DNA from 2 places in the Geobacillus sp. PK12 genome. Region 1 is predicted to be linked to the other one. Evidence: predicted binding sites of a transcription regulator. Region 1 holds the regulator's gene; the other holds the start of a gene.
What was found. Region 1 encodes LexA, which represses DNA repair genes until DNA is damaged. Its sites were predicted from a motif close to CGAACATATGTTCG; they were not measured.

Region 1 (5,882 bases):
TCTCCCGTCAACGCCCATTTCACCCCGTATCCAAGCGAGATGCCCGGCTATGAGGACAAAGTCATCATGGCGGCAGGCACGTTCGTGCAGGGCGCGAGCATCGAGCTAACGGCAGACGGGCCGCTGCGGCCGCCATATGTCGCCTACGTGCAAGGCGGGCTGACGTATTCACACGTCAAAATCGCCATTTGTTCAGCCGTCCACCGTTTGCTTGAACAGCAGTTGATTTGTTTGTGAGAAAATGTAACGCTTCATTGACTCGTTTCTTGACATTATGGTAAAATGAAGGTATCAAAAGCGAGGAGGAATTGGCATGAGCAGCCATATTCGTCGTTCCATGCCATTGTTTCCGATTGGGATCGTGATGCAGCTGACGGATCTATCGGCCCGCCAAATCCGCTATTACGAAGAGCACGGCCTCGTCACGCCAGCGCGCACGGAAGGCAACCGGCGGCTGTTTTCGCTCAATGACATTGACCGCTTGCTGGAAATTAAAGATTTGATCGACCAAGGCGTCAACTTGGCGGGCATTAAGCAAATTTTTGCCGCGCGGGAGGAAGGACGCCACCAGCAGGCGGAGAAAGTCGAAAAAGTAGGAAAACCGAAGCTGTCGGACGAAGAACTGCGCGAAATTTTGCGGAATGAATTGCTGCAGGCCGGGCGGTTCCAGCGCGCATCGCTTCGCCAAGGAGATCTCGCTCGCTTCTTTCATTAATGACGGAACATGATTTCCGAGCCGGGGAGGAGTTTGGACATGGCAAAATATACGCGTGACGACATTCTACACATCGTCAAAGAGGAAAATGTCAAGTACATCCGCCTGCAATTCACCGATATTTTGGGCACGATCAAAAACGTCGAAATTCCGATCAGCCAGCTGGAGAAAGCGCTTAACAACAAAATTATGTTTGACGGGTCGTCGATCGAAGGATTTGTCCGCATTGAAGAGTCGGATATGTATTTGTATCCGGACTTGGATACGTTCGTCATTTTCCCGTGGACCGCAGAAAAAGGGAAAGTCGCCCGCTTTATCTGCGACATTTACAACCCGGACGGCACGCCGTTTGAAGGCTGCCCACGCTACAACTTGAAGCGGATGCTGAAAGAGATGGAGGCGCTTGGCTTCAACGCCTTTAACTTAGGAGCTGAGCCTGAATTCTTCCTTTTCAAGCTTGACGAAAAAGGACACCCGACGATGGAGCTGAACGATCGCGGCGGCTATTTCGATTTGGCGCCGACCGATCTTGGGGAAAACTGCCGGCGCGACATTGTGCTCGAGCTTGAGGAAATGGGGTTTGAAATCGAAGCGTCCCATCATGAAGTCGCCCCGGGCCAGCATGAGATCGATTTTAAATACGCCCATGCGATTAAAGCGTGCGACGACATTCAAACGTTTAAGCTCGTCGTCAAAACGATCGCCCGCAAACATGGATTGCATGCGACCTTTATGCCGAAGCCGATTTTTGGGATTAACGGTTCAGGAATGCATTGCAACCTGTCGCTGTTCCGCAACGGTGAAAACGCCTTTTTCGATCCGAACGGCGACTTGCAGTTGAGCGATACGGCACGGCAGTTTATCGCCGGTGTGCTGAAGCATGCGCCGAACTTTACGGCGGTGACGAACCCGACCGTCAACTCGTACAAGCGGCTTGTTCCAGGCTATGAAGCGCCGTGCTACGTCGCTTGGTCGGCGCGCAACCGCAGCCCGCTCATCCGCATTCCAGCTTCGCGCGGCATGAGCACGCGCATTGAGGTGCGCAGCGTTGACCCGTCGGCCAACCCATACTTGGCCATGGCGGTGCTTTTAGCCGCTGGGCTTGACGGCATTCGCAACAAGCTCACTCCTCCGGCGCCAGTGGATCGAAACATTTACGTCATGACGAAAGAAGAACGGCTCGAAGAAGGCATTGTCGATTTGCCGGCAACGCTCTATGAAGCGTTGGAAAACTTGAAGTCCGATGAAGTGATGATTCACGCGCTCGGCAAACATTTATTCGAGCATTTCGTCGAAGCGAAAGAAATCGAGTGGGATATGTATCGGACAACGGTTCATCAATGGGAATTGGACCAATATATGGAACTCTACTGATTCATAAAAAAGCTGCCCCGTTTTTTTCAGGGCAGCTTTTTTATGGGCGCAGGCCGGCACGAGTCAGTCGAACAGGCGATAGACGCCGATCACTTTGCCGAGAATCGTGCAGTCGCGGACGATGATCGGCTCAAGATGGGCGTTTTCCGGCTGCAGGCGGATGTGGTCTTTTTCCTTGAAAAACCGCTTCACCGTCGCCTCGTTGTCTTCCGTCATGGCGACGACGATGTCGCCGTTGTTGGTCGATGACTGCTGGCGGACGATGACGTAGTCGCCGTCGAGAATGCCGGCTTCGATCATGCTGTCGCCCATCACTTCAAGCATAAACAGCTGCTCCTCGCCGGCGGCGAGCCGCTTCGGCAGCGGAAAGTAGCCTTCGATGTTTTCCACCGCTGTAATCGGTTGACCGGCCGTCACCTTGCCGATGATCGGCACCGAGATGATCTCCTCTTTTTCTCTCTCCTTGGCCATATCGTTGTCCAAAATTTCAATGGCGCGCGGCTTTGTCGGGTCGCGGCGGATGTACCCTTTGCTTTCTAGGCGCGCGAGATGCCCGTGGACCGTCGAACTTGACGCCAGTCCAACCGCTTCCCCAATTTCCCGCACCGACGGAGGATAGCCTTTTGTTTTTACTTCCTGTTTAATAAACTCTAAAATTTGCTGTTGTCGTTTTGACAGTTTCGTCATGGTTTCACACCTCTCGCCACATCATTTGCCTTCATTATACCATGCGGAAGACGAAAAAACAAACATAAGTTCGAGTTTTTTTATTGACACAAACAAATGTTCTTGACTATAATGAAGGAAAGCGAACAAACATTCTAGAAAGGGTGGGGAGAATGGGGAGAACGTTGCTGCACTATGTTTTGTTTTCATTTTTGTTTGCGCTCGTGTTGGCAGGGTTCGTTTACGCCAGCAGCCCGGTCGATAAAAAAGAATACGTGACGATCACGGTCGCTCCCGGCGATACGCTTTGGGGGCTGGCAAAACAGTACGAACAGGAACACCATATGCCGCCTGATGAGTTCATCCGCTGGGTCGTCGATGTCAACCATTTGCCGAGCCCGCGTCTTGCCGCCGGTGAACAAATTGTCATTCCTGTGTTAAAATCAAAGCAGGGCGGCTCGGTGGCCGTCAATCAGTGATGGAAAGAAGGGATTGGCCATGAGGGCGGTCATTTACTGCCGAGTCAGCACGGACAAAGCTGAACAGGAAACGTCGCTCGCGAGGCAACGAGATGAGCTCGAGCGACTGGCGGCCGAGTGTGGATTTGAAGTCGTTAAAGTGATCGCCGAGCAGGCGAGCGGTTATGAAGCCGACCGCGACGGCGTGTTGGAGCTGCTTTCGCTTTGCGAGGAAGGCGAGGTCGATGTGCTGCTCATTCAAGATGAAACGCGGCTTGGGCGCGGCCATGCGCGCATGGCGGTGCTGCATTGCTTGAAAAAGCAAGGGGTGAAAATATACAGCGCCAGCCACCGCGGGGAGATGCCGCTGTCGGAGGCCGATGAGATGGTGTTATCCATCATCGCGATTGTCGAGGAGTACCAAAGAAAAATACATAACGCCAAAATTAAGCGTGGCATGCAGCGAGCCATCGCCAGCGGCTACCGACCGGAGCGGAACCTAAGGCGCCGGGGCGAAAACGCCGGGCGCGATCGAATTGATCTGCCGGTTGAGGAGATCGTCCGCTTGCGCGAGCGCGGACTGACGTTTGCCGATATCGCCGCGACGATGCGAAGCTTCGGTTACGAGGCGTCCAAGGCGACCGTCCATCGGCGTTACCAGGAATATATGGACGAGCAACAAAGGCGGCGTTGATCGTGTACTGCGCCTGACCCTAAAGCGGCGAGCGGGCAAAGGAAGCCAAGATGCCATCGTTGCCATCTTCCCGGTTGATCAGATAAGATAAAACAGAGTGAGAATATGGCAGATAGGAGAAGATGATCAATGCTTGCCAAACATAAATTAGCCCGCATCAATGAACTGGCGAAAAAAGCGAAAACGGCCGGCTTGTCGGCCGAAGAGGCCTTCGAGCAAGCGAAGCTGCGCCGTGAGTACATTCAAGCGTTCCGCAAGGCGATGACCGATATGCTCCATACAGTGACCGTCATTGACCCGAACGGCAACGACGTGACGCCGAAAAAATTAAAGGAAAGCCAGCGGCGGCGCTTCCATTAAACGGTCGAAAGAGGGGTGGCTCGGAAAATAACGTTGTACAAGCCGATCGATTTTCTATATGATAGTAAATGACACCATGTTGATGAAAGGGAGGAAGACGATGGCGCATTCAATCGAGGAGTTGGCGATTACGACGATTCGAACGCTGTCGATTGACGCGATCGAAAAAGCGAAATCCGGGCACCCGGGCATGCCGATGGGCGCGGCGCCGATGGCGTACACGCTTTGGACGAAATTTATGAATCATAACCCGGCGAATCCAAACTGGTTCAACCGCGACCGGTTTGTCTTGTCAGCCGGGCACGGGTCGATGTTATTGTACAGCTTGCTTCATTTAAGCGGCTACGACGTATCGATGGATGATTTGAAACAATTCCGTCAATGGGGAAGCAAAACGCCGGGCCATCCGGAATACGGCCATACGCCGGGCGTGGAAGCGACGACGGGACCGCTTGGCCAAGGGATCGCGATGGCGGTCGGCATGGCGATGGCGGAGCGGCATTTGGCCGCTACATACAACCGCGACGGGTTTGAGATTATCAATCATTATACGTACGCCATTTGCGGCGATGGCGATTTGATGGAAGGAGTGGCGAGCGAAGCGGCGTCACTCGCCGGCCACTTGAAGCTCGGCCGTCTGATCGTCCTGTATGACTCGAACGACATTTCGCTGGACGGGGAGCTCAACCTGTCGTTCTCGGAAAACGTCGCCCAACGTTTCCAAGCGTACGGTTGGCAATATTTGCGCGTTGAGGACGGCAACAATATTGAAGAAATCGCCAAAGCGCTCGAGGAGGCGCGGGCGGACCTCAGCCGGCCGACGCTCATTGAAGTCAAAACGACGATTGGCTACGGCGCGCCAAATAAAGCGGGCACGTCCGGCGTCCACGGCGCTCCGCTCGGCGCCCAAGAGGCGAAGCTGACGAAAGAGGCGTATCGTTGGACATTTGCGGAAGATTTTTACGTGCCAGAAGAAGTGTACGCCCACTTCCGTGCGACGGTGCAAGAGCCGGGAGCGAAAAAAGAGGCGGAATGGAATGAGCAGCTCGCCGCCTATGAACAGGCCCATCCGGAACTGGCCGCCCAATTGAAGCGAGCGATCGAAGGCAAACTGCCAGATGGATGGGAAGCTTCTTTGCCGGTATACGAAGCAGGCAAAAGCCTGGCGACCCGCTCATCGTCCGGGGACGTGATCAACGCCATCGCCAAAGCGGTGCCGCAATTGTTTGGCGGTTCGGCGGACTTGGCAAGCTCGAATAAAACGCTCATCAAAGGCGGCGGCAACTTCTTGCCGGACAGCTACGAAGGGCGCAACATTTGGTTTGGCGTGCGCGAGTTTGCCATGGGGGCGGCGCTCAATGGCATGGCGCTTCACGGCGGATTGAAAGTGTTCGGCGGCACGTTCTTCGTGTTCTCTGACTATTTGCGTCCGGCGATCCGCTTGGCGGCGCTGATGGGCTTGCCGGTCATCTACGTCTTGACGCACGACAGCATCGCCGTCGGCGAAGACGGCCCGACGCACGAGCCGATCGAACATCTCGCTTCGCTTCGGGCGATGCCGAACTTGTCGGTCATCCGTCCGGCTGACGCAAACGAAACGGCGGCCGCATGGCGG
Region 2 (5,882 bases), on a different contig from region 1:
TAGAGACGTGTTTTTTACATTGCAGGAAACACAGCGGGGCATTGCGGCGGAAAGACATCCACCGGGCATTCTTCTTCGCAGATGATTTCCGGGCGGGGTTGGCAGAACCGTGCAGCGACTTCCAAAATGACTTCAAACGTCACAACGATGCTTTGGCAAATGCGGATCGAAATATTCGCCGTAATGCTGTTTCCGCTTTGCGTAAACGCCCCGACCCGGCAACTATTAAAGGTGTTTTGTACAGCGTTGCAGCACACCGTTGTGCCTTCTGGAGCGCAAAGGATGACTTCTTCGCTGGTTGTGATTAAGGCGGGGTTGCTGACGACGGTCACTTGAGCGCCCGTTGCATTCGTTCCCGTCACCTCCAACACGACTTGAATCGTTTTGCTTAAGGTGACGGCTTGCAGCGTCACAATTTGATTGCCGACCGTGCACTCAATATCCCGGCGCGGGGCGTCTTCCGCACACTCCAACAATGTGATCGAACAATTGACTTGGGAAACCGTAACTCCATCCAACGAACCGCTTGGGAATGTGAACGTGATGTCTTGCGCCAGCTGCACAACGTGTGTTGTCCAGTCATAGACTTTGCACACTTGAATGCACTCTGGATCAAATTGTTGAGCAAATTGCTCTAAATTGATAGGCATAGAACCAATCCTTTCTTTCATGAATTTTTGTCAGGCTACTCTATAGTATGATGGGGAGAAATACAAGTCATAGTAAAAATGACTATTTTTGAGAAACAAAAATGATATGGTTCATGCATGAGCAAGCAGGGCACCCATTTTTCGATGTCTGCATATAATGGCTACCATGACATGCGGAAAAAGGTGATGGACATGAGCAAGGAGCAAAAAACCACCCAATTGCAGCAGAAAATCATCCACCTGAAATCAGAATTGGACAAATACAAAGCACTGCTCGCTTCATTAGGCTCTCAAGAAGAATGGGAGCGTCTTCACATGGAAAAGGATGAACTCCAGGCGAAGCATGATGAACTCATCGGACAATGCCGCCGTTATGAAGAGCTGCTGTCCGAGCAAAAGAATGAGATCGAGCGCTTATCGGAAGCATTGAAAACAATGGAGGAAGAAAAAGAATGGCTGCGGCAGGAGATGGAGCAATGGAAAACAACATGCGCCTACTGGCAAGAACAAGCGGAAGCCAATCAAAAACACATCCAGTCTTTAGAAGCGACACTGAAGGCGTTTCAACAAAAGGAAATGGAATGGAATGAAGAACGAACAAAAACAAAAGAAAAAAATCGACTACGAAAGGACGGGACTCTTTCTTTTATGAACGAATCAATCGACTCATGGACATCTTGGTCAGAGAGAATGGAAAACGATTATAAGGTGATGAAGGAACAAATAGAGAAAATCGCAAAGGAGTTTCCAAAACTGCAAAACGCTTTAAGCAACAGTGCCAAAACACACGAACTAGAAAAAGATGTAGACGTTTTAACCAAGAAAATTCAAGAAACAGAAGAAAAACTGTCAAAAATGGATTTAGAAAGACAAAAAGACTCATTGATGCTGCAAAAACATATGTTCACCCAACAAATGGAGTTGGAGTTGATGATGGAAAAGGTCACAAGTCTTGCCAGTGAAATCAAGCATCTCTCGAACCAAATCGCCGATTTAACCCGATCGCGGAATGACCCACCCAAGGATTCGCCAAATGACGATACAATGGAATTGAAGGAGATGCTGTCCCGACTCATGGAGCGGTTAACGGCATCCTCTGATGAGAAATCGAAAGAACCGGCAACATCACCGATCCAATCAGCTAATCCCTTTTCAACAAACATGCAAACGGAAAAGGCGCCGCCACCCCCTAACAGTTTTTTAAAATTACAGGAGTTTATGGATGGAACCAACCAACCCATTGTTGTCTCACCTGTGAAACGCAAAGAAACTCATGCATCCCATCTATATTCACAAAAATCGATCCCAATCAAACGCGTCCGAATGGAACATCCGTCTTCCCATCAACGCCTCCCATTTCAGCATTCATCACCACCTGCAGAGGATGAGGACAATCGATTGAATATCAGCGTTCAGAACGATCATACTGATCCAAATCCAGGAAAACGCTCAGACGCTTCAAGGCTGGAACAGAAAAAGGACCACCAATTGTTTACACAGACAGATGAAGTAAGGTTTGAAAGCACTCATAAAGCAGCGGACCCGTTAAAAAACGAGGATGAACGACCTAACAAAACAGACCCAAACATGGAAATCAAAGAGAAGCAGGAATCTCTAGTTTCTCCCGGCAGCCAAGAGGCGGTGACGCAAGATCCAACATCGGCATCCGACATTTCAGCCGACGGGCAGCAATCAGATTCCGAAACCTATGAAGCGACGGCATTCCTTCCTTCCGCCTCCGTTTTGATCCAAGATGACGCCATCATTCATGGAGAAGACTCTTTTATGGGGGAAGGGAAACCGTCAAAATGGGGATTATGGTCTCTATTCAAAAAGACGAAAACATCTCAATAGCGAAGAGGCGGGAACACTCCCGCCTCTTCGCTTTGGATTCAAACATCACTGTTTTCCCGCACGGAATGGACACTGCTCATCAGCTCAGCGCCTGTTCGAAGGACGCGATCGCCGAATTTGGTCCGCAGCTGTTCGATGGTCTTCCAAAGTTCTTCCATTTTCGCTTCCTCTTCATAATGAAACAAATCGAGCTGTTTTCCTTCTTCCCGTTCGTCAAACACATGAAGTGCGGCAACGCCAAGAAGCCGCACTGGGCGTCCGTCCCAATGCTTTTTCAACAGCCGCGCCGCCGTCAAAAAGAGGTCGTCCGCCGTTTGCAACGGCGCCGCCTCGGTTTGGCTGCGGGTGATTGTATGAAAATCGTGGTAGCGGATCGTCAACTGGACAGTCCGCGAGACAACCCGCTTTTGTTTCATCCGCGCGCTGACAGATTCGGCCAGCTTGCGCAAAACGGCCCGTAGTTCTTGTTCGTCGTCTACATCGCGCGGCAGCGTCGTTGAGTTCCCGACTGATTTCCATTTCTCCGCCGCTGCTGGATCAACCGGGCGCGGGTCGATGCCATTCGCCCGCTCGTAAAGACGCAGGCCATAGACGCCAAACGCCTGCTCAAGAAGCGCCCGGTCGGCGTTCGCGATATCGCCGATCGTACGCATGCCTAGAGCCTGCAGTTTCTTGGCGGTTTTGTCACCAACACCATGCATCTGTTCAACCGGAAGCGGCCAAAGGACGTGCGGAGCGTCGCGTTTGCGCAGCACAGTGATGCCGAGCGGCTTTTTCATCTCGCTTGCCATTTTGGCCAAAAACTTATTCGGGGCGATTCCGATGCTCACCGGAATGGACAGCTGCCTCAACAGCCCATGCTGGATCTGACGGGCCACAACCAGCGGATGAGCGGTTGACGCCCAGCCCGTCATGTCCAAATAGCCTTCATCGATCGAGGCGCGCTCCAATACAGGAGAGAAACGCTTGAGCCATTGGAATAAGCGGTGGCTCATCTCGCGATAAAAGGCAAAATCCGGCGGGCGCACAACGAGCGACGGACAGCGCTTCTTCGCTTCCGTAAGCGGCATCGTCGTATAGATGCCAAACTGTTGTTTCGCCGCATAACTGGCCGCCAGCACGATCCCCCTCCGCTCTTTTGGATCCCCCGCCACAACGACCGGCCTTCCCCGAAGCGACGGAGCGCGGGCAATCTCGCAGCTGGCGAAAAACGAGTTGCAGTCGATATGAAAAATGATCCGTCCGCGGGATTCACGCCCTGTTGACATGCCCTTTCCCTTTCTTTTCTCTATTTTCTTCTTCATTGTACCAGATCATTCGTTCGTGAAAAACAGCCCATTCTCCTACATGCAGAAAGTCTTTTGATGTCTCACGGGGTCGGTTTAGAGATTTTTAACGAGAATACTGCGGCATCAAGGAATGTTCGCAGATTTCATCTGTCGAACACGTTTTGCACCCCCAGCGGCAAAATGAGCCCAAACGCAAGGATGATCCCATGAAAAGAGGCTCTCATCATGTTTGCTTCCTCCTTTCCCCTTGCAGCCAGCGGTAGACCGAAGCCGCATCCGCTTCATCCACATCGACGACGCGGACGCGGGTGCCAAGCGGCATGACGGCAACGGAAATGGTCGCCAGCCGTTTTCGCTTTTGCCACCACGTCGCTGATGTTTGAAGCGATTGAACGTGACGTTTCAAGACATACGTCGTCGTTTGCCGAAACCATCCGCTTCGAAGCGCCAGCTGCTTCGACGAAAGCGACCATCCCGCGATTTGAAAGCGGTGGATGCCGATCCATGCCCCGAGCGGCAACACCAACAACACAGCCGCCCCCCATGGGCGTTCGATATATGCCGCCAAGATGGCGGGAATCACGAGCCAAACAAGCGGACGAAGCATGTAACGGCGTTTCGCGCGCTTGGGCAATGGAGAAAAGGAAACGCCGAGATCGTACTCGGGCAAACAAGCTTGAATGATCGACGCAACTCTCCTCTTTTCGACAAGCGGACAAAGAACAACATCCCCTGCTCCGCCGCCATCGAGCCTCCCACCGGCATGAATCAAGGACACAGAGGCGTACCCAAACAAACGGCGCAGCCAATTCTCATGAATCACGACACCTTGGACGCGGGCAACTGGGACGGACACCGCTTTTCGTTCCAGCCATCCGCGGGCAATGACAATCGTGTCTTCTTGTTTCCGCACGACAAACGAAGCGTACCGGATCATGTTTTGTACGATAGCTACTCCATAAGCGGCCAAGAGAAGCGACAAGATGAATAGGGCAATAAGCAATCGTCCATGTCCGTTCCATGTCGACTGAAGATCACGGATGAGCGACTCATATGGAATGAAGTCGCCTAATTGCGACAAAAACGCACATAACGCGGCAACCACGCCAAGCGCTCCACCGCTTGTCAACGAAGCCATCCATACTTCTTTCATCGATAAGGTAAACAGAGCAGGATGTGGGCGGTTCGCGGATGGTTCCGGATGGGCGGCGTTTTCCACCTTGTGTTTCGCCTGTTCCACGCATCGTTGCAGGCGGCGGGCTTCTTCCCTTGATATGGCCCGAAGCGTCACTTCTGCTTCACCGAGGGCATCGCCCGCCGCCTCAACATGTACTTGAACCACTCCCGCCATCCGTTGCCATATCCCCTCTGTCACCGAAATCCCATGGATGCGCTCGAACGGAATCGAACGTCTTTTGCGGACAAACACGCCTTCTTCCACGAGCAAGCGGTCTTCATCCCAAGCGTAGGTAAAGCGGAGCCAAGACAGAACCCCCATCACCACCGTGTATACGACAGCCGCCAGCGGCACGATGAAATCCCGCCAAGAGAAGCGGTTCAGACTGCCCGCCACCATGATCACAAGGAGCGGAACGACCATATTTTTCAGTTCTTTTCCGACTCCCGCCATAATCGCAACGGGATGAAGGCGGCGTCTAGGCGTCATCTTCATCCACCACCTTCGCCCACTCGGCAATCAAGCGGCAAAGCTGCTCCGCTTCTTCCATCGGAAGAGCGGGAATTTCATGAGCGGCCGCCGCTGTGAACACCGCAATGGAAGCCAACCCGTACCGCTTGAGAAGCGGACCTTGCCGCACATCGACGTACTGAACGCGAGCCATCGGGATCAAAGTCCGTCTCGTGGACCAGACTCCTCGCTGAATATCAATCTCTTCTTCACGAATGTCATAGCGCCAACGTCTTTGGCGCAACGGCGGGAGCCAGACGACCCATACAATGGCTTGCACCACCCAAACGCCGACCAACACTATCAATAGCCAAGGAGGAGCATGGAACTGCGAGAGCAGCCATATGATTCCCCCGATCGCCACACCGGAAGCCAATGCCACAAGCGCCCCCGTGAGACGCC

Region 2: a site for LexA is predicted at 3,815-3,828, ahead of ETR37_RS16990 (DNA polymerase IV). Genes of this name have one in related genera too.

What each region holds. Positions count from the first base shown of each region.
Region 1 is NZ_SDKL01000056.1:14,002-19,883, forward strand. It holds gene ETR37_RS15340 (methionine gamma-lyase family protein) at 1-237, shown strand, start outside; gene ETR37_RS15345 (MerR family transcriptional regulator) at 314-715, shown strand; gene glnA (type I glutamate--ammonia ligase) at 755-2,089, shown strand; gene lexA (transcriptional repressor LexA) at 2,153-2,776, opposite strand; gene yneA (cell division suppressor protein YneA) at 2,929-3,234, shown strand; gene ETR37_RS15365 (YneB family resolvase-like protein) at 3,254-3,907, shown strand; gene ETR37_RS15370 (DUF896 domain-containing protein) at 4,037-4,267, shown strand; gene tkt (transketolase) at 4,368-5,882, shown strand, end outside.
Region 2 is NZ_SDKL01000066.1:33,367-39,248, reverse strand. It holds gene ETR37_RS17000 (BMQ_0737 family morphogenetic spore coat protein) at 15-650, opposite strand; gene ETR37_RS16995 (coiled-coil domain-containing protein) at 843-2,504, shown strand; gene ETR37_RS16990 (DNA polymerase IV) at 2,543-3,772, opposite strand; partial or broken gene ETR37_RS19885 (LysE/ArgO family amino acid transporter) at 3,946-4,017, opposite strand; gene ETR37_RS16980 (PH domain-containing protein) at 4,017-5,459, opposite strand; gene ETR37_RS16975 (PH domain-containing protein) at 5,449-5,882, opposite strand, start outside.